Regions from separate parts of the Pseudoalteromonas sp. 10-33 genome, predicted to be linked through region 3. Evidence: predicted binding sites of a transcription regulator. Region 3 holds the regulator's gene; each other region holds the start of a gene.
What was found. Region 3 encodes sigma-54, which starts transcription at its own class of promoters, with help from an activator protein. Its sites were predicted from a motif close to GTTGGCACGNNNNTNGNNT; they were not measured.
Positions count from the first base shown of each region.

Region 1: the regulator sigma-54 is predicted to act here: its motif matches at 1,754-1,772, upstream of nirB (nitrite reductase large subunit NirB).
Region 2: the regulator sigma-54 is predicted to act here: its motif matches at 5,470-5,488, upstream of glnA (glutamate--ammonia ligase).

Region 1 covers NZ_LOFI01000014.1:32,612-40,764, reverse strand. The annotation lists one part of gene ATS76_RS10290 (IS3 family transposase) at 387-642, shown strand; one part of gene ATS76_RS10290 (IS3 family transposase) at 642-1,549, shown strand; gene nirB (nitrite reductase large subunit NirB) at 1,922-4,498, shown strand; gene nirD (nitrite reductase small subunit NirD) at 4,485-4,838, shown strand; gene cobA (uroporphyrinogen-III C-methyltransferase) at 4,849-5,718, shown strand; gene ATS76_RS10270 (nitrate- and nitrite sensing domain-containing protein) at 5,988-7,247, shown strand; gene ATS76_RS10265 (MOSC domain-containing protein) at 7,320-7,964, opposite strand; gene moaE (molybdopterin synthase catalytic subunit MoaE) at 7,965-8,153, opposite strand, start outside.
Region 2 covers NZ_LOFI01000004.1:85,509-93,661, forward strand. The annotation lists gene ATS76_RS05080 (DUF2959 domain-containing protein) at 1-77, shown strand, start outside; gene ATS76_RS05085 (MBL fold metallo-hydrolase) at 220-1,311, shown strand; gene ATS76_RS05090 (BLUF domain-containing protein) at 1,384-1,809, shown strand; gene ATS76_RS05095 (CBM9 family sugar-binding protein) at 1,882-2,613, shown strand; gene typA (translational GTPase TypA) at 3,214-5,037, opposite strand; gene glnA (glutamate--ammonia ligase) at 5,544-6,950, shown strand; gene ATS76_RS05110 (DUF4124 domain-containing protein) at 7,065-7,586, shown strand; gene glnL (nitrogen regulation protein NR(II)) at 7,670-8,153, shown strand, end outside.
Region 3 covers NZ_LOFI01000001.1:233,358-241,510, forward strand. The annotation lists gene ATS76_RS01045 (YgiQ family radical SAM protein) at 1-784, shown strand, start outside; gene mgtE (magnesium transporter) at 853-2,211, opposite strand; gene ATS76_RS01055 (HPr family phosphocarrier protein) at 2,321-2,593, opposite strand; gene rapZ (RNase adapter RapZ) at 2,637-3,482, opposite strand; gene ptsN (PTS IIA-like nitrogen regulatory protein PtsN) at 3,502-3,954, opposite strand; gene hpf (ribosome hibernation promoting factor) at 3,959-4,246, opposite strand; gene ATS76_RS01075 (RNA polymerase factor sigma-54) at 4,273-5,772, opposite strand; gene lptB (LPS export ABC transporter ATP-binding protein) at 5,842-6,567, opposite strand; gene lptA (lipopolysaccharide transport periplasmic protein LptA) at 6,564-7,100, opposite strand; gene lptC (LPS export ABC transporter periplasmic protein LptC) at 7,090-7,644, opposite strand; gene kdsC (3-deoxy-manno-octulosonate-8-phosphatase KdsC) at 7,641-8,153, opposite strand, start outside.

The DNA.
Region 1 (8,153 bases), on a different contig from region 3:
TATAAGGAATTAATATGAGCATTATGTTCGATATGTTTTTATGGCTAATAATTGATACGGCCTTTGGTTTTTTATTTTATTCAACCGGCTGCCTCGTGCTAAAGGGAGTCACTTTTGGTAGTTATAAAATGCAATTTAAGGATTTTGCTAGTTTTAAAAAAGGTAAGTCAAATAAAGTCATACCAATTATTATTCTGGGCGTTAGTTTTCATTTAGCTTTGATTACTCTTTTTGTCTATATAAATAATCAATAACTTACTGATAAAATCTGTAATCACTAGCCCTAATTTGGGTTCTTATCACTCATGTAATGTGTGCTTGTTGTGATTCAATGAAACCGGACACCAATTTAGGTGGTATTATTACCACTCAAACTGAGGTGTTCTATGACAAAACAACGTCGCTCTTTTTCTCAAGAGTTTAAACTTGATTCAGCAAAATTAGTCCTTGATGAAGGATACTCATTCCCTGAAGCTGCTCGCTCACTAGAAGTCGGTGAAACAGCTCTTCGTCGCTGGGTTAAACAATTACAAGATGAGCGTGGTGGCACAACACCAAACTCTAAAGCTCTTACTCCTGAACAGCTTAAAATTCAGGAGCTTGAAGCTAAAATTAATCGACTTGAAAGAGAAAAAACAATTTTAAAAAAGGCTACCGCTCTCTTAATGTCAGACGAGATGAACAATATTCGTTGATAGGCCATTTAAGTGAGCATGAGTCTTTAGAAATGGTCTGTAGCGTGTTTGATGTTCCGCGTTCTAGTTATTATGATTTTAAGCAGCGTGTGGCATCAATTAAGCTTGAAGAGGTGCAGCTTAGGTCAACGATTAGTGAGTTATTCTCACTCAGTCGTGGAGCTGCTGGTAGCCGCACATTAGTGGCGATGCTAAACCACGCTGGCTTACCTATTGGTATCTTTAAGGTACTCCGCATCATGCGTGACTTGGGATTGGTATGCAAACAACCAGGGCCTCATTCATATAAATTAGCGACGGTGGAGCGGCTAGATATTCCAAACATACTTAACCGTGAGTTTGACGTTGATGGCCCAAACCAAGTTTGGTGTGGGGATATTACGTATATTTGGACAGGTAATAAATGGTCTTATCTAGCTGTTATTATCGACTTATTTGCTCGTCGTGTGGTTGGCTGGGCAATGTCAGATAAGCCTGATACTGACTTAGTTATTAAAGCATTAGATAGAGCATACGAGCAACGAGGCAAGCCACTTGGGCTTATATTTCATTCAGACCAAGGCAGTCAGTACAGCGCAAAAAGGTTTCAACAAAGGCTGTGGCGTTACCGTATAGAACAAAGTATGAGCCGCCGAGGAAATTGCTGGGATAATGCCCCGATGAAGCGCCTATTTAGAAGCTTAAAAACGGAATGGGTTCCTTCGTTAGGTTATAGTAATTACCAAGAAGCTGAAAAAGATATTAGCTATTATTTAATGAATTATTATAACTGGCGCAGGCCACATAGCCACAACCAAATGGTTGCCCCTGCTATAGCAGAAGAAAAACTTAATTTACTGTCCGGAATTAGTTGACCACAACAGCTGTATGCAACGTAGTTTTAGCTTAACCTTCAAACTCCCACCTATACGGTCCTCTATTAAGTAACTTGTGCATTATTAGTCCCAAATTCATTTAAACTGCACTAATTAATACAAACCCTGCACCAAAAAAGTACTTTATTAGATTCTACTATTTAAAATAAACATTAATAACCTTATTAATCAGCAACTTAATTTTATGGCTAGGTTATTGCTTTAATAAAATACAAGCCCGTTATTTTAACGGCATACATTTAGGTTGTTATGACCACAGGCAAAGAAGCCCGCTCGCAGTTACATGAACTTGTATCTGTGGCGGGCTTTTTTTGTTTTTAACATTTAAACCGTCACATTAAGGAATGCCTAATGCAAACCTCGCAAAAAATACTCATTATCGGCAATGGTATGGTCGGACATCATTTTGTTGAGCAAATGCGCCAAAGCGATGACAAAGCAAATATTACAGTACTTTGTGGAGAAGCAAATCTTGCATACGACCGCGTTTATTTATCAAGCGTGTTTGATGGCAAAACAGCCGCCGATTTAGCACTTACAACTTTAGATAACTATCAACAACTTAATATTAATGTGCATACTAAACAGTGGGTTGAAGGCATTGATAGAGTAAATAAAGTAGTAACTACTCAAACTGGCGATCAATACCCGTACGACAAACTTATACTTGCTACGGGCTCGTTCCCGTTTGTACCGCCAATTAAGGGAAACGATCAACCCCATTGCTTGGTTTATCGCACCCTAGAGGATTTAGAGCAAATAAAAGCCAGTGCCGCAGCGAGTAAAAGTGGTGTAGTAATTGGGGGGGGATTATTAGGGCTTGAAGCCGCAAACGCCATTAAACAATTAGGGCTTGATACACATGTTGTTGAGTTTGCACCGCAACTTATGGCGGTCCAACTCGACGAGCAAGGCGGCACGCTATTAAAAAATAAAATAGAAAAACTTGGCGTTACTGTTCATACCTCAAAAGCAACCAGCGAAATAGTTAAAGGTGAAAGTAGCCGCTTTAGACTTAACTTTTCAGACGGTACGTTTTTAGAAACCGACTTAATTTTGTTCTCTGCGGGTATTCGCCCTTATGATCAACTGGGTAAAGTGGCTGAGTTAGAACTCGGAGAGCGCGGTGGCATTATTATTAATAACCAGTGCCAAACCTCAGACCCTGATATTTTAGCTATTGGCGAATGTGCCTTGTGGGACAAAAAACTATTTGGTTTAGTGGCACCTGGCTACAACATGGCCCGCGTTGCAGCAAGCCAGCTAAGTGGCGGCGAACTTGAATTTTCAGGTGCCGATATGAGCACTAAGTTAAAACTGCTCGGTGTTGAAGTAGGATCTATTGGCGACGCTCATGCAAAAACACCCAACTGCAAAGAGCTTATTTACCAAGATCCAATTAGAGACTGCTATAAAAAAATCATTCTAAATGAAACCGGCGATAAGCTGCTTGGTGCAGTACTTGTTGGCGATACTAGTGATTACGATACGCTACTTCAGTACATGTTAAACGACATGGACTTACCAGAACATCCTGAGTGTTTAATTTTACCAGACAGCGCTGGCGCACCTTCACTAGCGGGCAGCGCCCTACCCGATACAGCCACCATTTGTTCGTGTCATAACGTGAGTAAAGGCGACATTGTGGGTGCTATTGATGGTGGCTCATGCGATTTAGCCGCGGTTAAATCGTGCACAAAAGCGGCCAGTGGCTGTGGTGGCTGTGCCGCTTTACTTAAATCGGTAGTCGATGATGAGTTAGCGAGTCGTGGTGTTGAAGTAAACAACCATGTGTGCGAGCACTTCGCGTATTCTCGCCAAGAGCTGCTGCATATGGTTAAAGTAGAAAGCATTAAAACCTTTGATGATTTATTAGCTAAACACGGCAGTGGACAGCACGGCTGTGAAATTTGTAAACCTGCTATCGCTTCTATTTTAGCCTCAACATGGAATGACTTTATTTTAGAACCCGCCCATGTTGGCCTGCAAGATACTAACGACACTTACCTTGCTAACATGCAAAAAGACGGCTCGTACTCTGTAGTACCGCGTATTGCTGGCGGCGAAATAACGCCCGACAAACTCATTGTAATTGGCCAAGTAGCAAAAGACTTTAACCTTTATTGTAAAGTGACCGGCGGACAGCGCATCGATTTATTTGGTGCACGTTTAGAAGAGCTGCCCGTTATTTGGGGAAGACTCATTGAAGCTGGCTTTGAGACAGGTCACGCTTATGGTAAGTCTCTTAGAACGGTTAAGTCATGTGTGGGAAGTACGTGGTGTCGTTATGGTGTACAAGACAGTGTTGGCCACGCCATAGAAATTGAAAACCGCTATAAAGGGTTACGCTCACCGCATAAATTTAAAATGGCCGTGTCGGGTTGTACCCGCGAATGCGCCGAGGCACAAAGTAAAGATATAGGTATTATTGCCACTGAAAACGGTTGGAACCTATATGTGTGTGGTAATGGCGGAATGCGCCCTCGTCACGCCGATTTATTTGCTACCGATTTAGATACAACCACTCTTATTAAATACATAGACCGCGTTTTAATGTTTTACATAAAAACCGCCGACAAATTACAGCGTACGTCTGTATGGATGGAAAACCTTGAAGGCGGCCTAGACTACCTTAAAAGTGTAGTAATAGACGACAGCTTAGGTATTTGCCAAGAGCTTGAAGAACAAATGGAGCTTATTACTCAAACATATGCATGTGAGTGGAAAAAAGCAGTAGAAAGCCCTGAAGCTTCTAAGCGTTTTCGCCAGTTTGTTAATAGCCCTAATCCCGATGACAATATTTTATTTGTACAAGAGCGTAATCAAATTCGCCCAGCTACAGACGCTGAAAAACGCGAACAACTAATTACTCAAAACCGTATTCCAGTAATGGAACTTGAAGAGGAGCAAGCTGATGTCTTGGCATAATATTGGAACAATCGACGACCTAGTTGCTAACAGTGGTGTATGCGCATTAGTTAATAATCAGCAAGTGGCCATTTTTTATGTACCACAAAGTAAAGAAAGCGTGTTTGCCATTAGTAACTACGACCCAATTGGAAAAGCGAACGTATTATCGCGCGGTATTATTGGCTCTATAAATGAAAAACTGGTTGTGGCTTCGCCGTTATATAAACAGCATTTTTGTTTAGCAACGGGCGAGTGCCTAGAAGCTGAAGCAATACATTTACCGGTTTTTGATGCAAAAATTGAAGACGGTAACGTACTTATAAGCGCCGAGCCGAAAGTAATTAAAGCGGTTGCTTAAGGAGATTATTATGAGCGTGCTTTCTTATTTTTCGGGTATTGAAAATGGTTGGCTAAACAAATTTGTAAATAAACTTACCAATGGCGTTAAGCTTAATCGCAAAGGGGGCAAAAACGGCCATGTTTATATTGTTGGTGCTGGCCCTGGCGATGCAGAGCTAATTACCGTAAAAGCGCAGCGTTTAATACACACAGCCGACGTCGTTTTATATGACTGGCTTGTGAGCGAAGATTTACTAAAAACATTACCTAAAAAAGCGCAGCGTGTATTTGTAGGCAAACGAGCGGGTATGCATTCAATGACACAAGCCAATATTTGCGCCCTACTCGTTAAATATGCTCAACAAGGGTTAAACGTAGTACGTTTAAAAGGAGGCGATCCGAGTATATTTGCACGTATAAACGAAGAAGCCGATGCGCTCACAAAGCATAATATTAGCTTTGCGATTGTACCTGGCGTTACCACTGCATGTGCGACCTCTGCATATACAGGCATTCCGCTCACAGCACGTGATGTAGCGCGAAGCGTCACGTTTTTAACTGCCCAATTTGCAGATCCTAAAAAACTGCCAAGCTGGAGCAATTACGCCTTTGTGCAAGGTAACAATAATCCAACTTTAGTGGTTTATATGGGCTTAGGACGATTAAAAGAGCTGAGTAACGGCCTTCAGTCGGTAAATTGGCCAAGTACTACGCCAGTATCACTTATAGAAAACGCCACAACAAGTAAGCAAAAAGTGATCACCAGCACATTAAAAAAAGTAGTAAATGATCACCTTAGTCATAACCTGCAAGGCCCTACTCTTATAATTATTGGAGAAGTTATAAATCATAAAATGGCTATTAGCCCAGAGCTTTTAGCTCTAACGGTTAATACGTAACGAAGATTTAATACATAATGCACTCTTCGCGCTTATTTCCTCCCCAGGGGTAAGCGTGCTTTTTATGTACAATATTAGCAGTGCAATATTCCTTTTTTATGCACCAAAAAGGGGATTTATGCGTACCTAAAATAAAATGAGAAATACCTTTAAAATATAAATATAAACACAAGCGGCTGTTTTAGATTGATTTTAAATTCAATAGTTAATTTTATTCATGATTGGAACAAGGGTTGCACTTCAAAAACAAAAAAGTGCGGAACAAACCTATGCAAACAAGCAATCCTCTCACAAAACAGTTTTTACTCGCGGCAAAGTACCAAGAAATTCATGCTTTAAAGCAGCTACAAAATAGCTGTTCCTCGCTCACTAAACTAGGTGATTTTGTGCACCAGTTACAAAAAGAACGTGCTATGAGCAACATATTTTTAGCCTCAAAAAGCTCACGTTTTAGCAATGAGCTAACACAGCAAAGACCCATTACACAAATCGCACAAGAAACCTTTTACGACTCTCTAAAAACAACCTATATAACGAATAATGCAGACCAAGGTCATTCAAGGTTATATAATTTAATTACTTACAGTTTACAGGCACTAGACGTGCTGCCCGCTTTACGCTATCAAATTGGTAAACAAAACGTAACACCTGTGCACGCAACTCAATCATTTACGCAACTTATAGCCAGTTTGTTAAATATTATTTTAGAAGCTGCTGATGGCGCAAGCGATCCGCATGTGACTCGCGTATTAGTTGCATATTTTAATTTTATGCAAGGTAAAGAATACGCTGGCCAAGAGCGCGCCTGCGGAGCACAAGCGTTTGCTGCGAGTAAATTTACACAAGATCAAAAAATGCAACTTGCTCACTTTGTTCAAGAGCAAAGTCATCGTTTTTCGTTTTTTTATGAGTACGCAGACGACCATTTACTTAAATGCTATAACACTTTGATAGAGCACCCGGTAAATAAGCAAGTAGATCAACTAAGAAGTTTGTTACAAAAACTTGATGACGACAATACACAGCCTTTGTCGCAGCTTAGCGAAGTGTGGTACGAAGTAACCACAACGCGTATTGATATTATGCATAAAATAGAGCAAAACATTAGCGATCATTTAATCGACTCTGCAGCAATGCAAATTGCATGCGCTCAACGAAAATTAAATTCCAACAAACAAATACTCAATACCTTAGAGCAACAATATATGCCTGCAAATGACGGACAATTGGCAGTTACAAATCATGAACCAATTAATACGGCAGCGAGCAAGCTTAATAGTAATAAAACCATGTACGACTTAATTTTGGAGCAAAGCCAGCATATTAAACAAATTAATCAGGCACTGGTTGATGCAAAGCAAGTCATTAACGAACAAAAAGTGATTCATCAAGCAAAATATATTTTAATAGAGCAACTAAAAATAAGTGAAGAGCATGCCCACAAGCAACTTCAAAAACAAGCTATGGATTCACATAGTTCACTTTATGCGGTCGCCAACAAAATAGTTGAACTTAGTAATGCTCATTAGAGACTAGTTAAAGAAATAAATGGGATTGACTAGCGATTAACCACAGCCAGGAATATTAAAATTGCCTTATACCTAAGTAAACAGCTTTTTTTTAATTTTAGCTTGCCACTCAAGCGCAAGCTCGGGTAGTTCAAGTGCGGCTAATAATATGCTTTCATAATCTGGGTAGTGTTTATCAAAAAACGCCTGAAACAAGGTTTTTACTGAAATGTTATGCTCAGCTTTCTGTTCAATAGTAACTGCATCCCCTGTTTTAGCAATACCTTGCTCAAGCACTCTAAAATAAACACCCGTGTGGTAATACTGAGTAAACAGTTTTAGGCTTTGTTTATTATTAAGTGCAATAGCCAATTTAAAGCACGGCACACGAGGCTGACTTACTTCAAGCAGCGCAGTACCTATACGAATACGATCGCCTATATGAATATTAGCTTCATCAAGCTCTGAAATTGTAAAGTTTTCGCCAAAGGCACCTACTGCTAAATCATCATTCTCAAGGGTGCGCCGCCAGTAATCATAATGATTGTGCGAAAATGCATATACTGCTTTATCAATACCGCCGTGATTGACTAAATCGGCTTGTTCATCACCTATTATATGTAGCTTTTCAATAACAACAGGCTCATTGGTTGGCGTTTTAAAAATACCGGTTTTAATGGCTTTGCCGTTATGAGCAACCGTTTTTATTTTAGAGGTATTGGTAGAGATTATATGCATTTACTTAATTGCATCCTGTTCGATATTTTGCCATTTATCCAGTGCTTGCTTATCGCTTTGTTTAAACTCAACCCAGTTTGATGAGTCTTTAAAATGCTCTTTTTTCCAAAATGTGGCGTGGTTTTTTAAGTAGTCCATTATAAATTGTGCGCCTTCAAAGGCAGCTTGGCGGTGGCGAGAGGTTACGCC
Region 2 (8,153 bases), on a different contig from region 3:
TTCAGATACTGATGAACGACATGAACAAGTCAATTGCCGATTCAAACAAATTTATTGAACAAATGAACAAAGCCTAATAATGCTACTTAATATAGCTCCCCTAAAAGCCTGTTACCCTAACAGGCTTTTTTAAAATTATTTTTTGTTACGATTAACACATTGTTTAATAAATAGCGTTTGTTAAACTTTTACCTAATTGAAGCAATAAAAATAATAAAAATGAAATTACACACACTGTGCTTACTTGTTTCCTCAAGTTTTTTAGCCGCCTGTAGCACAAACAACAATATCAATGTTATTGCAGGGCAAGACAGCGTAACGCCAATTCATGAATCAGGTGAGCGTAAAGATCGCTATCACAATCTCTATATGGGCGAAAAAACCTACCCAGTTACGTGTGAAACCGACTGCTACCCAAAGCACCCCAACGTAATATGCGAAACCACTGCTGAGAATTGCACATATAACGCTGAGCAATTAAACCCGCATCTAAACCTTGGCTTTAATATACGTTGGTTAGGGCATGCTGGTTTTTTGATCCGAACACCTAGCGGCCAACATGTCGTATTTGACCCTGTAAAAGAGCAGTTTGATTCCCCGGTTGATTTAGCATTTAAGCTTGCCTCTGGCTTTTATCGAAAACCAGGTGACTGGCTAAGCAAAACTGAACTCGAAAACGTAGACGCCGTTATGTATTCACATATTCATTACGATCACTTTAATAAATCTGATATAGAAGAAATAGGCAGCAAACCACGTTACTTAGCACCATTAGGCATGGCAGATAACTTTCCAAATGCAGGGCTTAATATTAGCGAAATGGCGTGGTATGCAAAAACTAAAATTGATGATTTAACTATTCATGCACTACCTGCGCATCATTTCAGCAGCCGAATATTAGTGCCCTTTATTTATGAAGATAACGATAAAGACTTATGGAATGGCTGGTTACTTGAGCAAAATGGCAAAACCTTATTTTTTGCAGGCGACACAGGCTACTCAAAGCATTTTAAAGATATTCAACACAACTATGGCAGCATAGACATATGTTTGATGCCCATAGCATCGTACTACAGCGAAGATAGCCCTAAATGGTATCGTTATGTTCATACTACACCAGAAGATGCTCTTACAGCCGCACAAGAGCTTAACTGCAAGGTAATGATACCTTGGGGATACGGTAACTCATCATGGAAAATGGGCGATCGGACGAGTCATTCAGCCTTACTGCGTTTATTACACATGCATAAAACAATGAAATCATCAGTGCCGCTTTATATTTTAAACGAAGGTGAGACTATTAAACTTTAATCAGTCACTAACATAATTAGTAATAAACTCCTTGCTGAACTATCTTTAATTAACTAAGCAGGAGGGAATAATATGTTTCTTGTACGACTCATTTACGCAAGCATAATTACAGACGGCTTTGGGCCTAAAGATATAGAAAATATTTTACAAAGTGCTCGTACCTATAATGTAAAAACACATGTTACCGGCATGCTTTGCTTTAGTAACGAGTACTTTTTACAGTGCCTTGAAGGCTCCAGAACCGCAGTAAATAATACCTATCAACAAATATTAAATGACAAGCGTCACCACAATGTAATTATGCTTAACTATACCCAAATTCCAGAAAGAGAATTTGAAAAGTGGTCTATGGGTTATGTTCCACAATCTAGGGTAACCGAATCACTGAATCTGAAATTTTCAGGCTCTGTTGATTTTAATCCATTTAAAATGTCTGGCGAAAGTGCCCACTTATTAATGCTCGCGTTAAAAGACAGCATTACTGGTGCTATTAGTTAAAATACACATATATATTTGTTTTTAATAGTCACTTAGGCCAAGCTAAGTCATCTTCAATTAGTAAGGCTATTAATGAAAAAAATACTCTTAGCAACAAGCTTATTAATCAGCACCCAAATAATGGCGGCAGACGTAAAATACACATCAACCCCTATTAATATTGACGGCGTATCTGAAAGCGCATGGGATAAGGCTGCTTGGCACGATATGCCACATTTAATGGATGGTACACTGCCTTCAAACGATGCCGATTTTAAAGGCCGCTATCGCTTATTGTGGGATGAAAAATTCTTATACCTACAAGCCGATATTGTAGATGATGTTTTAATAGATACACACCCAGACCCAACCTATAAATATTGGGATGACGATGCCCTTGAAATATTTATAGATAGCGATGCATCGGGCGGGATTCACCAATTTAACCACACCGCTTTAGCGTACCACATTGGCCTTGATAACCAAGCTGCCGATTACGGCCCTGATAAAAAAGCGCACTTATATACCGACCACTTAGTTAGCAACTGGAAACGCAATACCACTGCACCCTATAACATTACTTGGGAAGTTGCGATAAAACTCTACCCTAATGATTATCAACAAGACGCAAAAAATACACCACTTAAATTAACAGAAAAACAAGTTATTGGTTTTATGCTCGCCTATTGCGATAACGATGGCAGTGAAACACGCGAGCACTTTATGGGTTCACACGAAGTACAGCCTGTTGACGGCAGTAGAAACCGTGGTTTTATAGACGCAGATGTATTTGGCAAAATCACCCTGCAGCCAAAAAATAAGTAACCACTAACAACTGAAAACGGTTGGGTTTGAGCGCAGCACAGCGAAACCCAACAAAAAAACATCCTACCAGCGAACACTGATACTTTGCATTATCGATTGTTTCTGCTCTAACTCTTTTACTGCTCACTCCCTTCTCCTTGTGCAAAAAATCTTTAAGTGAATTATTCACAAAGAGGATAAGAGGCACTGCGCTTATAGAGATAAATACATTGTGGCAGATTCGTCATAGAACGAACTAGAGTCGTTGACACATTTGGCAAAACCACTCTACTGCCATGAAGTAACGACTAATAAATAGTTGAGACGTAGGTTGGGTTGAGCAAAGCGAAACCCAACGAAAAATATCCCGCCAACGAACACTGATATTCCGCATTATCGATTGTTTCAGCTCTTACTCTTTCACTTCTCATGCTCTTCTCCTTGTGCAAAAAATATTTAAGTAAAATATTTAAGTAAAATATTCACAAAGAGGTTAAGAGGCGCTGCGCTTTTAGAGCTCAATACTGATAACTAAAAACTGAAAGCTTCTCTTGCTTTAAAAATAAAAAAGCCGCTGTATTTTTCAATACAGCGGCTTCTAAATTTTTATTCTAAAAGCAACTAAGCTTTAGGAGCACGACCCGCACGTTTACGCTCATTTTCAGTTAAATGACGTTTACGAATACGAATGTTCTCAGGTGTAACTTCTACTAACTCATCATCAGCAATAAACTCAAGCGCTTGCTCAAGTGAATAGTTAAGTGCTGGTGTCAATGTTTGTGCTTCATCTGTACCAGATGCACGAACGTTAGTAAGTTGCTTACCTTTAAGCGCGTTAACAGTAAGGTCGTTATCACGGCTATGAATACCGATAACCATACCTTCATAAACTTCAACACCGTGACCGATAAATAAGCGGCCGCGCTCTTGTAAGTTAAATAATGCGTTAGTAAGTGCTTTACCTGTTGCGTTAGCAATCATTACGCCGTTCTTACGAACACCTAGCTCGCCACCTTTGTGCGGACCGTAGTGATCGAACGTATGGTAAAGTAAGCCAGAACCTGAAGTTAAAGTCATGAACTCAGTTTGGAAACCAATTAAGCCACGGCTTGGGATCATAAAGTCCATACGCATACGACCTTTACCATCTGGTGCCATGTCAGTTAACTCACCTTTACGAAGACCAATTTGCTCCATGATAGAACCTTGGTGCTCTTCTTCACAGTCAATCGTTAGTGTTTCATACGGTTCTTCTAACACACCATCAACAGTACGTAAGATTACTTCTGGACGAGAAACAGCTAGCTCGTAACCTTCACGACGCATGTTCTCGATTAAGATACCTAGGTGTAATTCACCACGACCCGATACGCGGAAGCTGTCAGGGTTATCGGTATCTGAAACACGAAGTGCTACGTTGTGTACTAATTCTTTGTCTAAACGTTCACGAATATTACGTGATGTTACAAACTTACCTTCTTTACCACAGAACGGAGAGTTGTTTACAGAGAACGTCATTGTTACTGTAGGCTCATCAACACTTAGTGGTGGTAATGCTTCAACGTTGTTAGGACAACAAAGCGTATCTGAAATCTTAAGCTCGCCTAAGCCTGTTACAGTAACAATGTTACCAGCGTAAGCTTTATCAGTGTCGATACGCTCAAGGCCTAAGTAGCTTTGTACTGAACCAATTTTACCGTTACGAGTCGTGCCGTCAGCACTGATAACCGTCACTTGTTGGTTAGTCGCAACAGAACCGCGCTTAATACGGCCAATACCAATTACACCTTTGTAAGAGTTGTAATCAAGCTGAGAGATTTGCATTTGGAAGTCACCTTCAGGATCTGCATCCGGTGGTGATACTTCATCAACGATCATCTTGAACATAGGTTCCATGTTGTCTGATGGCTCGTCTAAATCTAATGTTGCCCAACCGTTGATAGCTGATGCGTATATTACTTTAAAGTCTAACTGTTCGTCAGTTGCGCCAAGGTTATCGAATAAATCAAAGATTTGATCCATAACCCAATCAGGGCGTGCACCTGGCTTATCAATTTTATTGATAACTACGATTGGCTTTAAGCCTTGCGCGAATGCCTTTTGCGTTACGAAACGCGTTTGTGGCATTGGACCTTCTTGAGCATCAACAAGTAATAATACTGAGTCAGCCATCGAAAGTACGCGTTCAACTTCACCACCGAAATCGGCGTGTCCCGGGGTATCTACGATATTGATGTGGTAATCATTCCAAGAGATAGCTGTGTTTTTAGCTAAAATGGTAATACCACGTTCTTTCTCAATGTCGTTTGAGTCCATCACGCGCTCTTCGTTACCGCCGCGTGTTTCTAATGTACCTGATTGCTCAAGTAGTTTGTCAACCAGAGTTGTTTTACCGTGGTCAACGTGCGCGATAATCGCTATATTTCTTAACTGTTCGATGCTCATATATTTACTCAGAGAAATTAAATTCTCAATGATCCTGCAAGATCTACGCACTCATCTGCGTTTTCACGAGATGTCCAAGCATAGGATTTAAAAGGGCGCATATTATCCCTCATTAATGACATGGATGAAAGTTTATCCAATACAATTTTCAAAACTTTCTCAATACTTTTACTAAGTATCTGTTTTATATATGACAATTATATGAAATAAATTGTCATTATTTTTTCAAAAATGCAGTTTACACTATTTATACGATATTTTTGGCACTCTTTTACATTTAGGTTATGCTGATTTCGAGCGATTAAATTAACAACAAAATAGAGCGGGCACAGCTTGCACCAAAGTGGAATTTAACCGCACCATATTGGTGCTGTTTTATGCCCCATATTGTAGCAACTAAGTTTTTTTAACCTATAAACATAGAGTTATAAAAATGGCACAAAATCAGCTTAATAAATCCCAAAGCAATTATGCAGCAATAACAAAACCCAATAGTTGGAGGACACATGTCACAATCGGTTTTAGATTTTATTAAAGAAAATGACGTTAAGTTCATTGATTTACGCTTTACTGATACAAAAGGTAAAGAGCAACATGTATCTATTCCTCATCACCAAGTTGATGAAGATTTTTTCGAAGACGGTAAAATGTTTGACGGTTCTTCAATTGCTGGCTGGAAAGGCATTAACGAATCAGACATGGTATTAATGCCTGTTGCTGAATCAGTAAAACTTGACCCATTCACTGAAGAAACAACATTAATTGTACGTTGTGACGTTGTAGAGCCTTCTACACTTCAAGGTTACGAGCGTGACCCACGCTCTGTTGCAAAACGTGCTGAAGAGTACATGAAATCTACAGGTATCGCAGATACTGTGTTATTTGGCCCAGAGCCAGAGTTTTTCCTTTTCGACGATGTTAAATACAAATCAGATATGTCTGGTTCAATGTACAAAGTTGATGCTGTTGAAGCGGCATGGAACTCAGATAAAGATTACGAAGGCGGTAACACTGGTCACCGTCCAGGTGTTAAAGGCGGTTACTTCCCTTGTTCACCTGTTGATTCTTCACAAGATTGGCGTTCAGCTACGTGTTTAGTGCTTGAAGAACTAGGTCAAGTGGTAGAGGCACATCACCACGAAGTAGCAACAGCTGGCCAAAACGAAATCGCAACGCGTTTTAACAGCATGGTTTTAAAAGCGGATGAAATCCAAGAAATGAAATATGTTATTCATAACATGGCTCATTTATACGGAAAAACAGCTACATTTATGCCTAAGCCAATTGTTGGTGATAACGGTTCTGGTATGCACTGTCACCAGTCTTTAGCTAAAGACGGTGTAAACTTGTTTGCTGGCGATAAGTACGGCGGCCTATCTGAAGAGGCGCTTTACTACATTGGCGGTATTATCAAGCATGCTAAAGCTATTAACGCATTTGCTAACGCATCAACTAACTCGTACAAACGTTTAGTACCGGGCTTTGAAGCGCCAGTAATGCTTGCATACTCTGCACGTAACCGTTCTGCTTCAATTCGTATCCCAGTGGTACCATCTGCGAAAGGTCGTCGTATTGAAGTACGTTTCCCAGATCCAACAGCTAACCCATACCTTGCTTTCTCAGCAATGCTTATGGCTGGCCTTGATGGTATCAAAAACAAGATCCACCCTGGCGATGCAATGGATAAAGATTTATATGACTTACCAGCAGAAGAAGCAGCAGAAATTCCACAAGTTGCATCTTCACTTGGTGAAGCACTCGATGCACTAAGTGCTGACCGTGAGTTCTTAACTCAAGGTGGTGTATTCACTGATGACCTAATTGATGCTTACATTGCACTTAAGGGTCAAGAAGTTGAAAAGCTTAACATGACAACTCACCCAGTTGAGTTTGAAATGTACTACAGCTGTTAATTTAACACTGTAAAAGAATGTGTGTTCTCAAGCCCGCTAAGCGGGCTTTTTTAATGGTAAATTAAATCAAACTCCACTAAAGTTAAGCCATCATAAAAATTGCAGGGTAGCAGTGTGAATAGTAAAACTTTATTGCTAATGATTACTTTAGGATTAAGTAATTATGGTTATGCGGGTGAAAAAAGAATTTACGCTTGGAAGGATCAAAATGGCGTTTTAGTGTTTTCAGATACACCGCGTAAAGGTGCTACAGAGGTCAAACTCTCTAGCCAAAGTTTAACTATACCCGCTAAAGATATAGCGACTCTCAGCAGCCAATCCCATACTAAAAAAACAGGGTTTGGTATTGCCATTACGTCACCTGAGCACAATCAAACCATTCATGAAAATACCGGAACAATATACGTCACCAGCCGGGTAATCCCGAGCTTTAAAACAGGGTATACCATTCAATTGCTTGTTAATGGAGAAGCAAACGGCCCTGCAATAAACAACTCCGTATTTGCAATTGCTGATGTTGAAGCCGGTGAACACATGCTTCAACTGAGGCTGTTTAACGAGAAAAACCAAATTATCGCTGTGAGCGAGCCTCGTATATTTAATATGCGCAGAAAAGGCAAAACCCATGGCAATTAAAGCGAAACTTAATACTTAGGCGCAGCAGCTCATTTTAGATAAAACCTGGCCTGCAAACACCTGCGCACTAAAATGGTGCAAACATGATTAATAACGAAAATTTTAGCCCTGAATTGCTTGATGCCATATGGCAAAATCAAACAACGTCGGTCATGCTTCTCGATAAAAACTTTACGGTTGTTTATGCAAATACCAGTACCAGTGAGTTACTTGGCCTTGCTACTAAGCGCTTATTGAAACAGCCCTTTGATACCCTTTTTAATTACCATTCAATTGACTTAAAACGAATAGCGCAGTTTTCATTAATTGATGGTGTTGATTGCCAACAACACAGAGCTGACGTGGTGTTTAGCGATTCTCGCCATGCCAAAGTAAGCGTTAATTCAAGACGAATTAACTTTAAAGGGATTGCTTATATTCTATTAGAGTGTCGCCAAACAGACGACGAAATAAAACACGATCAGGCCTCAAATCAAATGCACCAATACCAAGCTGCACGCAATTTAATAAGAGGCTTAGCACACGAAATTAAAAATCCTTTGGGTGGAATCCGCGGAGCGGCGCAGT
Region 3 (8,153 bases):
CATGGATACTGATCACACTCCTACTATCGATTTATACAAAAAAGCGCGTGGCGTAAAAGGGATTAAAAAAGTATTAATCGCTTCGGGTGTTCGCTATGACCTTGCTGTACGCGATCCTCGGTACGTAAAAGAATTGGTGACGCATCATGTGGGTGGTTACCTAAAAATAGCACCAGAGCACACTGAAGACGGCCCATTATCCAAAATGATGAAACCTGGCATGGGCGCTTACGACCAATTTAAAGAGTTATTTGATAAGTACTCAAAAGAAGCAGGTAAAAAGCAGTATTTAATTCCGTACTTTATTTCTGCCCACCCGGGAACCAAAGACGAAGATATGGTTAATATGGCTTTATGGCTTAAATCAAATGACTTTAAGTTAGATCAAGTTCAAAATTTTTACCCATCACCTATGGCCAATGCAACCACTATTTATCATACAGAGATGAACTCTTTACGTAATATTAAAAATAATAGTGAGGTAGTGCCTGTGCCAAAAGGAGCTCGCCAGCGTAGATTACACAAAGCTATTTTGCGCTACCACGATGCATCAGGTTGGCCAATGATACGTGAAGCACTTCGTAAAATGGGTAAGGCTAATTTAATTGGCAAAGGGCCAAATTGTTTAGTGCCAGAAGAAGGCCGCGATGAAAAAGCGGGTAAAACCGTTAATAAAGGCGGCAAAGGTGGTCGCCCAGCGCTTACACGCCATACGGGATTTAGCCAATTTAAAAAGGCTAATACAAAACCTAAAGTGGGTGGAAATAGACAAAAAGCCAGGTAGTTTCTACTGGGTAACTAAAAACGCGCAGCTATACATTAACTGCGCGTTTTTTTGTGACAGTTTTATGCTTATATTAATAGCCAGGTAGCGGTGCCTAAAAAGGCAAAAATACCCACAATATCGGTAACTGTTGTCAGCACTACACTACCTGCAAGTGCGGGGTCTATATTCATTTTTTTAAGTAAAATAGGGATACTCGCTCCAGCCACGCCGGCTACCACTAGATTCATAAACATAGCAAAAGCAAGCACGCCGCCGAGCATAAAGTCCCATTGCCATAGTGCAATGACACCCGCTATTAATAATGACCATAAAATACCATTAAGCGCACCTATGGCCAGTTCTTTCATCATTAAAAAACGTTGGTTAGTTTGATTAATATGACCGACAGCAATACCACGAATAACAAGCGTAAGCGACTGGCTACCAGCAACACCACCCATAGAAGGTACAATGCCATTAAGCACTGCTAATATAGGTAAAATATCGAGTGTGCTTTCAAAAAAACTAGCTACAAAGGCGGCCGCAAGCGCCGTCAATAAGTTAACTCCTAACCATACTGAGCGTTTTTTCGAGCTTTTTAAGACGGGAGCAAAGGTATCTTCTTCATCATCAAGACCTGCCAAGCTCAGTAAGCTATGCTCGGCGTCTTCTCGTATAACGTCGACAATATCATCGATTGTGACACGACCTAGCAGCTGATCATTATCATCAACAACAGGGGCAGAGATCCAATTATGGCGTTCGAATAGTTGTGCAACTTCACTTTCATCCATAGATATTGGAATTGACTCACACTCTTCATCCATTAAGTCGCGAACAATTTTTTCAGGTGAATTAGTCAGTAATGTACTCAGCGATAAAGCACCAATAAAGCAGTTATGTTTATCAACTACATACAGATCATCTGTGCCTTCAGGTAACTCTCCACGAAGTCGAATGTAGCGCAGTACTACATCAATGGTAACGTCTGGACGAATAGTTACCGTATCGGTGTTCATGAGTGCGCCAGCAGAACGCTCTTGATAAGACAACGCCTGTGTTGCGCGCTCTCTGTCTTGAATATCCATAGCGCTAACAACGTCTTTATAAACGGTGTCAGGCAAGCTACGTAACACTTCACCTAAGTCATCGTGCCCCATGTCTTCAGTAGCGGCAGCAATATGCTCAGGTTCCATTTGGGCTATGATGCCTAAACGTACGTCTTCTGATAACTCTTCTAGTACGTCACCTTGAACATCAGGGTCAACAAGTTGCCAAAGTAATCGACGAATTTTATGAGGAGACGACTCCAATAATAAAGCAGTATCACATGGGGCGGTTTTTGCGAGCATGCGTCTAACTTGAACAAACTGGCCACTATTAAGTGACTTAGTCACTTGTTTTAGTTGTTGTAGTGGGTAGTCTTGTTCAAAAGCTTCGGGCATTGGCGTCCTTTATTTATATTGTAACTGTTACTTAGTGGGTGGGAGAGTACGAACTATTAGCCAGTTATTTCTGATTATAGTTATTTTATTTAATTGTTAAAAATTAACGTTACTCTTGCTCGTTAAATCGTTGCGAAATAAGCTCTCCAACTGCATTTAAAGCTTGTTTTGCATCAGGTCCTTCACATACCACTTTAACCTCTTTACCTTGGCTACTTTCAAGTAGCATCAGTGCTAATACACTATCACCAGCAGCTTCTTTGTCATCTTGAAATAAAGTGATTGAAGCATCAAATTTAACAGCAAGTTGAGCCAAGACTGTCGCGGCTCTGGCATGTAGCCCTAATTTATTTTGTATTAAAAAAGTGTCTTGTATGCGCATACATTACTCTATCAAAGCTGAACAGGTTATTAGTTTATATAAATTATTTTTCTTGTTCTCTGTGGCGTATTTTTACATTAGGATGCGTAACTGCAAAGCTTTCACCAATTGTTTGCGCTAAATATACAGAGCGATGTTGTCCGCCAGTACAACCAATAGCAATCGTTAAGTAGCTACGGTTATTGCGTTCTAAATGAGGTAACCATGTTTGCACAAAAGTTTGAATTTGCCATGTGAACTTTTGAACTATGCTGTGGCTAGCTAAATAATCTTTTACTGGCTGGTCTAAGCCATTGAGTGGTTTTAGTTCAGGCTCCCAGTGTGGGTTAGGTAAAAAACGTGCATCAAATACGTAGTCTGCTTCTTTAGGAATGCCATGTTTAAAACCAAATGATTCAAATGTGACAATCAGCTGCTTGTCTTTTTTACCTAATATTTTTTCACGAATCGATTCAGCGAGTTGATGAACACTCAAGTCGCTGGTATCTATCATGTAATCGGCACGAGTAGTGAGCACATCAAGTAGTTCTTTTTCTTTTTTTATGGCTAAATCAAGCGGTAGCGAATCGATTGATAGAGGGTGCAAACGTCTTGTTTCTGAAAAGCGTTTTATTAATGTTTGATCTTCACTGTCTAAATAAAATAGCGTTGGTTTTGTAAAACCCGGTAAATATTCAATAATGTGATTAAATTCATCTTGTTCTTTTGGCAAGTTTCGCACATCGATGCTAACAGCGATTTTATCGTAGTTATCAGAAACGCTTCTTACCAAAGAAGGTAATAAATTTACAGGGATGTTATCTACGCAATAATAACCTAGATCTTCAACAACGCGTAAAGCAACCGACTTACCAGAACCAGAACGGCCACTTATGATAATCAACTCCATTAATCACCCTTAAAATTTATTACGATTGGTCAACAATAATTTGATACAGCTCGGCATCCGATTTAGCACAGCGTAGCTGCTTGCAAAATTCTTTATTTTTTAGTTTATCAGCTATCGTCGCTAGCGTCTTTAAGTGTTGCTGGTTATCACCATCAGGTACGATGAGTGCAACAAAAATATCAACTGGTCGATTGTCTATAGCATCAAAGTTAATCGGTGTTTCACTTACTAATACTAATGCTAAAGGTTCTTGTGCGCCGCTCATTCGACCATGTGGAATAGCTATGCCTCTTCCTATTCCTGTACTACCTAGCTTTTCGCGGGTTAATAAGGCGCCCAAAATATCTTGTTGAGACAAATAAGGTAATTTATCGTGAGCAAGCTCGCTAATAAACTCTAAAATTCTTTTTTTACTATTAAAAAGGACCGCAGCTTTGCTGCAGTCCTGGCATATAAGTGAACTTAGTTTCATCATATTAGTGTCGAGCAAGCTTCTCTTTATGTTTAATTACTTGACGGTCAAGCTTATCAATTAATGAATCAATCGCTGCATACATATCTTGATGTTCAGTGGATGCGAATAATTCAGCGCCACTTACATGAATAGTTGCTTCTGCTTTTTGATTTAATTTTTCTATATCAAGAATGACATGAACATTATTAATATGATCAGAGTGCCTTTCTAGCTTCGCAAATTTGGTATTTATATAGTCTCTTAATGAATCAGTTAGTTCTACATGACGACCAGTTAAATTTAGTTGCATAAGCATTACCCTCTTTGTTTAGCGTCTTAGATCAGGCTCTTTCGCTGATTTGACGGTGGAATAGCAAGAGATTCGCGGTATTTTGCGATTGTACGTCTTGCTACTTTAATTCCTTGCTCAGCCAATATATCCGCAATTTTGCTATCACTCAATGGTTTTGCTGAGTTTTCTGCTGCGATTAGTTTTTTGATAAGTGCTCGTATCGCTGTGGATGAACATTCTCCACCATTTTCGGTGCTTACATGGCTTGAGAAAAAGTATTTAAGCTCAAATATTCCACGCGGTGTGTGCATGTACTTTTGAGTCGTTACGCGCGAAATTGTCGATTCGTGCATTTCTACCATTTCGGCTACATCATTTAAAACCATAGGTTTCATGGCTTCTGGACCGTGTTCAAAAAAACCTTGTTGTTGCTTTACGATACAGTTAGTTACTTTTAAAAGCGTGTCGTTTCTGCTTTCTAAACTTTTAATAAACCATTTAGCTTCTTGTAAATGTGAGCGAATAAATTGGCTATCACCGCTCGACTTAACTGTACGCGACATTGCAGCATATTGGCTGTTTACACGAATTTTTGGCATGCTGTCTGGGTTTAGTTCAACCACCCAGCGGCCTTTAATTTTCTTAACTGACACATCTGGTATTACATATTCAGACTCTTCTCGCACTATTGTGTCTGCAGGCTTTGGGTTAAGCGTATGAATAAGTGTCATTACTTCTTTAAGCTCATCTTCTTTGAGCTTCGTTTTTTTCATTAATGTACGATAGTCGCGAGCAGCTAACAAATCTATGTGCTCGGTTAAAATCATTTTTGTTTCGTCAATAAAAGGAGTGCCTTTATCAAATTGATTTAACTGAATACACAAACATTCTTGTAAGCTTCGTGCTGCAATACCAACAGGGTCAAATAATTGAATACGCTTTAAAACTGCTTCTATTTCATCAAGTTCAACCTCAACGTCATCGTCGTTATCTTGATTAAAGCTCTCTAAAATTTCTTCACAGCTGAGGGTTAATATGCCTGAGTCGTCCACGGCTTCAACTATTGCAATAGCAATCGCTTCATCCGTAGGGCTAAATGGCGTTAGTTGTAATTGCCACATTAAGTATTCGTGAAGCGTTTCAGTCGATGCACCTTGATAAATAGACTCATCTTCAGGCATGGGGCCTGAAGACGATGCTGGGGCGGCACTCATGTACTCATCCCAGCTAACGTCCATTGCCATGTCGTCACTGACGGTATCTTTTGCTAGGGCTTCACCACTGTCTTGTTCATACTCACTGGGGGCTTCATCTGCAGATGCACTTACTGTCACTTCATCATTATCTGCTTTTTGCTCATTTTTGCCTGCAAGGTCATCGGCATAGTCTTGCTCCTCAACCTCAAGTAATGGGTTGCTGTCGAGCGCTTCTTGTATTTCTTGCTGAAGATCCAATGTGCTTAATTGCAGCAAGCGAATAGCTTGCTGCAACTGAGGTGTCATTGTAAGTTGCTGGCCCATGCGCAGCTGTAGTGATTGCCTCATGTATCTCTAACAATCCTTTTAAGTTGTTATAATTAATACTAGCAGATGCATACAAATAAGGCGTAAATGTTACAGCCTAAATTGCTCGCCTAAATATACATCGCGTACAGTTTTATCGTTTAATACGTGTTCAGGGGTACCAGAAGCAATCAGTTCCCCATGAGAAACAATGTAGGCTTTTTCGCAAACATCAAGGGTTTCTCTTACATTATGGTCTGTTATTAATACACCAATACCACGGTTTTTAAGGTGTTCAATAATTTTTTTAATATCCAACACTGAAATAGGGTCAACGCCGGCAAACGGCTCGTCTAATAAAATAAACTTTGGATCTGCTGCTAAAGCACGTGCAATCTCTACTCGGCGACGCTCTCCGCCCGATAGTGCCATACCTTTGCTGTCGCGAATGTGTTGAATGCTAAATTCATCCAATAGATTATTAAGTGTATCTTCTCTGGCTTGCTTAGTGAGCTCCTTTCGAGTTTCTAAAATAGCCATTAAGTTTTGATATACGGTTAACTTTCTGAATATAGACGACTCTTGCGGCAAGTAGCCAATGCCTAATCTAGCACGACTGTGCATAGGTAAAAGAGTAATATCGTTCTCGTCGATAGATATTTTACCTTTATCGCTAGGGACTAAGCCTACAATCATATAAAACGTGGTGGTTTTACCTGCACCGTTAGGACCAAGTAAGCCCACTATGCTGCCGGCTTTAACTTCTAAGCCTACATTTTTAACGACTTCTCGGCCTTTGTAGCTTTTGGCTAATAGCTCTGCTTTTAATGTACTCATGGCTGACCTTTATCGCTTTTTTTTGGCTCCACAGGTACTAAAATGGTGTGCACGCGATCAGTTGAGCTTTCATCTTTTTCGGCGCTAATGAGTTGTTGCTCAATATCGTAGGTAATGCTTTTTGCATTCATTTTTTGCCCAGCTTGAGAGACCTGGGCATCTCCAATTAATGTTAAAAAACGTTTAGAAACATCGTATCTAACTTCATTAGCGCTGGCGCTCATTATTGTGCCGTCGGCTTGTTTTTCTTCAAAATAAGCAGGTGTACCTGTGGCAATTAACAGTTGCTTGTTATCACCCAATTCATCGCGTTTATGCACTTCTAGTCGGTCAGCGGTAATTTTTCTGTCGCCATGAATAATTTCAACGTTTTTTTCGAATATACCTACATTTTCTTTTAGTTGACCTTCTTGCTTATCTGCACTAATCGAAATTTGATTTGCAGTAAGTGGCGCCGTTGGTTCAGCGGCATTTGCACCGAATGCAAGTATAAATGTTGGAATGATAAAGAGTGTTAATAGTTTATTGGTCATAATAAATAGTTCGCGTATGGTTAATTAGTTTTATCACTTCGGTTTTTAAATCGGCTTCGAGGCCTTTACCGGTGATCTTTAAATTGGGTCCTGTAACAATGACAGGTTGCTCTGATTGCATCGTTAGTAATTTTATATCTACCTGAATATTATCAGTATTTATCTTATCTATCATTGCGTTATCAGTTAAATTACTAGCAACAACGTTACCTTCTAGTATTAATTGTCTGCCTTCGTATAATGTTGCTTCGTTAGCGTTAATTCGCCACGTTTGTTTGTCGTTATAAAGCGTAAAAATGGGTTTATCAAAAAAGGTAAATCCTAACTCTTGATATAACTCCATTCGCGCTGCCGTTACTTTGTGGCTAATTTTCCCATTCTCGTCATACGCAGTTTGTTTTAGCTCTATGGCAGTGTAATCGGGCTTTGCAATTATGTCTGCTTCGGTTTGCTGCGGTAAACTTACTTGTGTGAAATAAGGGTACCAAAGCCAAACCATACAGCTGATGAATAAAACGCTTAATATGATGCGCGCTGCATTCATGAACTCGTACCTTTGGTGGTCAAGGGTTTGTTGTTTTCAAGCATTAGCAGGTCGGTAAGCTCTCTCACTGCACCAAATCCACCAAGCATTTGTGTGGTGTAATGCGCTAAACGTTTTATTAGCGGATGTGCGTCATTTACTGCAACAGCAAACCCTACTAACTCCATTACTGGCATGTCAGGGCCATCATCGCCAATGTAGGCAATTTGCTCATCACATAAGCTAAGCTTTGTTTTTAGCTCCTCATAAGCGAGGAGTTTGTTTTCTTGGCCTTGGTAAATGTGTTGTACTGTTAGGCTTGTCATACGTTGTTGTACTATTTTTGAGTGTCGTCCGGTAATAACCGCAACGTCAAAGCCGCTGTTAATTAGCGCTTTAATGCCAAAGCCATCTTTTGTATTAAATGCTTTGAGCTCTTCACCTTGGTTACCCAGATAAATACGACCATCAGAAAACACACCATCAATATCACAAATAAGCAGCTTTACTTTTTTAGCACGTGCTTTTGC